One region of the Brevibacterium siliguriense genome, then DNA from elsewhere that is predicted to be linked to it. Evidence: predicted binding sites of a transcription regulator. Region 1 holds the regulator's gene; the other holds the start of a gene.

Region 1 (2,405 bases):
AGTTCGGCATCGTGCTTGCCCTCGACCCAGATCCGCGAACCGCGAGCCACCCGAGCCTTCGCCCCGACCACGGCACGTGAGCCCGAAGCCGTCCGCCCGGGCTGCTGCGGTTTCCTCTTCGGCAGCTGCACATCGACGGGCTGCCCCTCGAGGAGGAAGCCCGGTCCCAGCGGAAAGGCGCGCACCTTGCCGACGCGGTCCTCGAGTTTGACGACGACACCGGCCGCAGTCTTCTCCGCGCCGACGACAGCTCCGACATAGCCGCTCATCGCATCCTCGAGAACCATGCCCAGGCCGAGTTCGACTTGGCGGGACTTCTTCGGGCGGTGCGACGAGGGTGAGGAACCGGAGAGCACATCGGGGCCATAGCGATCAAAAGCATTCACGGGCACCCACCATAATCAAGGACGGACCCGCAGGCGCGCAGACCCGCAGGCCACCCCCAGAAATGAATTCCGTGATCGAGAAGCGTAGAATTGGCACTCAGACTCAAGGAGTGCCAAACACGGGCACTGCACCCATGGTCGGATCGTCGAGTACGGGCCGGCCCCGGCAGACGGAGAGGAGGCCCGCGATGAACGACAGCAGACGTGCACAGGTGCTGCGCGCCATCGTCGAGGACTTCGTCGCCACCAACGAACCCGTGGGATCGAAGGCGATCGTCCAGCGCCACACCCTCGGCGTCTCTCCGGCCACGATCCGCAACGACATGGCCCAGCTCGAACAAGATGGCTACATCGCCCAACCCCACACCTCGGCCGGCCGGATCCCCACCGACCTCGGATACCGGATGTTCGTCGACCGCATCGACGAGTTCAAACCGCTGACCACCGCCGAACGCCGCGCGATCTTCCAGCTCATCGACGGTGATGTCGACCTCGACGAGATGCTCGACCGCACCGTCCGCGTCCTCTCGGGCCTCACCCGACAGGTCGCGCTCATCCAATACCCCACGGTGTCGCGGGCGCGCATCAAGCACATCGAGATCGTCGGCCTCGGCCCCGGCCGGATACTCGTCGTCCTCATCACCGACGCCGGTCAGGTCGAACAGAAGTCCGTCATCACTCCGACCCCGCTCGAAGAAGACGCCGTCCGCGGCCTGCGCGACCAGATCAACGCCGAATTCGCCGGGCGCACGCTCGCGCAGGTATTCGGGTCGAGCCCCACCGCCGAGGCGGTCGCCCCCGAACCCAGTGAGCCGACAGTCCGTGACGACTCAGGTCTGACACAGACCAGGGCCGCCGTCGTCGACCTCGTCGCCGCCACCCGTGAAGAGCGCATCATCATGGCAGGGACCGCGAATCTCGCCCGCTCCGGAAGCGAATTCGGTGAGAAGATGGCCCCGATCCTCGAAGCTTTCGAAGAGCAGGTGGTCCTGCTCAAGCTGCTCACCTCGATGGCCGAAGACCATGAGGGGATCAGCGTGCGCATCGGGCGTGAGAATACTCACGAATCTTTCAGCTCGACTTCCGTCGTCGCCGCCGAATATGGTCATGACGCGGGTTCGTCGGCCAGACTGGCAGTGCTCGGCCCGACCCGAATGGACTACCCGACGACGATCTCGGCAGTCCGCGCCGTCGCCAAATACGTGTCCTCGATCCTCGACCGAGGGTAGGACCGTGAACATGACGACCAGGGGCGCCCGCAACCGGACACCACACCACCGGTGAGCATCGCGGACCAGCGCAGCCACCACCACGAACAGAGAAGACCACTACGTCAGGGAGAGAGAAGTTTCTGTGGCCGATCACTATGAAACACTCGGAGTGTCCAAGGACGCTTCCGCGGCTGAGATCAAGTCGTCGTACCGGAAGCTTGCACGCAAGTACCACCCGGACGTCAATCCCGGTCACGAAGACGAATTCAAAGCAATCTCACTGGCCTATGATGTGCTCTCCGATCCGGAGAAGCGCCGCAACTACGATATGGGCGGCGGCGAGAACGGTCAGGGCTTCCCCGCCGGCGGCGGCTTCGGCGGCTTCGGCGACATCTTCGAGACCTTCTTCGGCGGTGGCGGCGGACAGGCCGGCGGCCCGATTCCGCGCACACAGCGCGGCAAGGATGCCCTCGTCGGCGTCAACATCGACCTGAAGACCGCGGCCTTCGGCGGCAACGTCGACCTCGACGTGACCACTGCGGTCGTCTGCGACACCTGCTCGGGTGCCGGCACGCAGGAGGGCACGAAGATCGAGACCTGCTCGCTGTGCCACGGAGCCGGCAGCGTCCAGCGCATGACCCGGACCCTGCTCGGCCAGATGGTCACGAATCAGACCTGCAACTCCTGCCACGGCTTCGGCACCGTCATCCCGAATCCCTGCCTCAACTGCCAGGGCGACGGACGCGTGCGCAAGCAGCGGACCATGAAGATCCGCATTCCCGCCGGGGTCTCCGACGGCACCCGGATC
Region 2 (2,405 bases), 830 kb from region 1:
GCGGCTCCGACTCGGGTGACTCCGGCGATTCCGGTTCGGGCGACTCCGGTGGCTCGAGCGCCGGCGGCGGCTCCGGCTCCAGCGGTGGCACCATGAGCACCCAGGAGATCAAGGACATGCTCGGCGGACCCGGCTCCAAGTGGTATCAGGTCGTCGAATGCGAGTCGAACTTCGACCCCAAGGCGTCGAACGGCACTCACTTCGGCCTGTTCCAGTTCCTTCCGCAGACCTGGCACAACATGGGAGGCAGCGGCAACCCGGCCGACGCCAGCCCGCAGGAGCAGTTCCAGCGCGCCAAGAAGCTGCAGGCCGAAGCCGGCTGGGGTCAGTGGACCTGCGCCTGATCCGAGATCAGAGCCGCAGTCGCCGCTTGGGCACCTGATAGGCAATGAACTCTGGCCGCCATTGACAACAGATATCGACAACTGAGCTGAGGCGGTCAGCAAGGAGCGTGGGCCCCGAGGAGAGATCCTCGGGGCCCACGCTTTTTGGTGCCTGTCGGGGTCAGCGTGGAGGGGCGAGTTCCGGACGATCCGTGCTGGAAAGGGCTACGGATTCCCGCACGGATCGTCCGGAACTCGACACCGGCACCATCCCCGCGTGGCACCCAATCTGAACTTTCGCCCAGAGCATGACGAATTTCTGGCACTCAAGTTGACCGAGTGCTAAGAGCGATCTAGAGTCGAATTAGCACTAGCACTCATTGAGTGCCAGTTTCATGAGACGGTCGAATCGCTCGGCACCCGCGACGACGAGAGGTTCATGGCAGCAGCCGCCGTCTGACTCGATGAAATAGAACCCAGCGAAGGGAGAGGGCCCGATATGTCGGTCTCCATCAAGCCACTCGAAGATCGGATTGTCATCCGTCAGGTCGAAGCAGAACAGACTACCGCCAGTGGTCTGGTCATTCCCGAAACCGCCAAGGAAAAGCCTCAGGAAGGCGAAGTTGTCGCAGTGGGCCCGGGCCGCGTTGCTGACAACGGAAACCGCGTGCCGGTCGACGTCGCCGTCGGCGACAAGGTCATCTACTCCAAGTACGGAGGCACCGAAGTCAAGTACGCAGGCGAAGAGTTCCTCGTGCTCTCGGCTCGCGACGTGCTCGCAGTCATCGGCTGAATCCCCTGAACAACTACTTCACTGACAGGAGGACGAATGCCTAAATCATTGGAATTCAACGACGAAGCTCGTCGTGCACTCGAAAAGGGTGTCAACACCCTGGCCGACACCGTCAAGGTGACGCTGGGACCCAAGGGCCGCAACGTCGTGCTCGACAAGAAGTGGGGCGCTCCCACGATCACGAACGATGGTGTGACCATCGCCCGTGAGGTCGAGGTCGACGACGCTTACGAGAACCTCGGCGCACAGCTGGCCAAGGAAGTCGCCACCAAGACCAACGACATCGCCGGTGACGGAACCACCACCGCGACCGTGCTTGCTCAAGCCTTCGTCAACGAGGGACTGCGCAACGTTGCCGCAGGTGCCGCACCCGGACAGCTCAAGCGCGGCATCGAGACTGCCGTCGAGGCCGTCTCCGAGCAGCTGGGCACCATCGCCCGCGACGTCGCCGACTCCTCGGAGATCGCACACGTCGCTGGTCTGTCGGCTCAGTCGCCTGAGATCGGCAAGCTCATCGCCGATGCCTTCGACAAGGTCGGCAAGGACGGCGTCATCACGATCGATGAGTCGCAGGCCGCGTCCGTCGAACTCGAGATCACCGAAGGAATGCAGTTCGACAAGGGCTTCCTGTCGCCGCACTTCGTGACCGACGCCGATCGCCAGGAGGCTGTGCTCTCCGACGCTCTCATCCTCATCAACCAGAGCAAGATCTCCAACATCCAGGAGCTCCTGCCTGTCCTCGAGAAGGTGCAGCAGGCCGGCAAGCCGCTGTTCATCATCGCCGAGGACATCGAGGGCGAAGCTCTGTCGACCCTGGTCGTCAACAAGCTGCGCGGAATCATCAACGTCGCCGCCGTCAAGGCTCCCGGCTTCGGTGACCGCCGCAAGGCCATCCTCGAGGACCTCGCCGTCCTCACCGGTGGCCAGGTCGTCACCCCGGACATGGGCATGAAGCTCGACCAGGTCACCCTGGAAGAGCTCGGCAACGCCCGCACCATCACCGTCACCAAGGACAACACCACCATCATCGATGGTGCAGGTTCCGACGATGCTGTTGCCGGTCGTGTCGCACAGATCCGTGCCGAGGTCGAGAACACCGACTCCGACTGGGACCGCGAGAAGCTGCAGGAGCGCTTGGCCAAGCTCTCCGGCGGAGTCGCAGTCATCAAGGTCGGCGCCGCCACCGAGGTGGAGCTCAAGGAGCGTAAGCACCGCGTCGAAGACGCCGTGTCCGCTACTCGTGCCGCCATCGAAGAGGGCGTCGTCGCCGGTGGCGGATCAGCTCTGAT

What was found. The regulator HrcA, encoded in region 1, represses chaperone genes, less so after heat shock. The targets are predictions, from matches to a motif close to TTNGCACTCGNNNNNNNCGAGTGCNAA.
Region 2: the regulator HrcA is predicted to act here: its motif matches at 643-669, upstream of groES (co-chaperone GroES).

Annotation. Positions count from the first base shown of each region.
Region 1 is NZ_LT629766.1:2,366,413-2,368,817, forward strand. It holds gene BLU88_RS10425 (DUF3097 family protein) at 1-392, opposite strand, end outside; gene hrcA (heat-inducible transcriptional repressor HrcA) at 575-1,615, shown strand; gene dnaJ (molecular chaperone DnaJ) at 1,740-2,405, shown strand, end outside.
Region 2 is NZ_LT629766.1:1,535,956-1,538,360, forward strand. It holds gene BLU88_RS06705 (resuscitation-promoting factor) at 1-344, shown strand, start outside; gene groES (co-chaperone GroES) at 823-1,116, shown strand; gene groL (chaperonin GroEL) at 1,153-2,405, shown strand, end outside.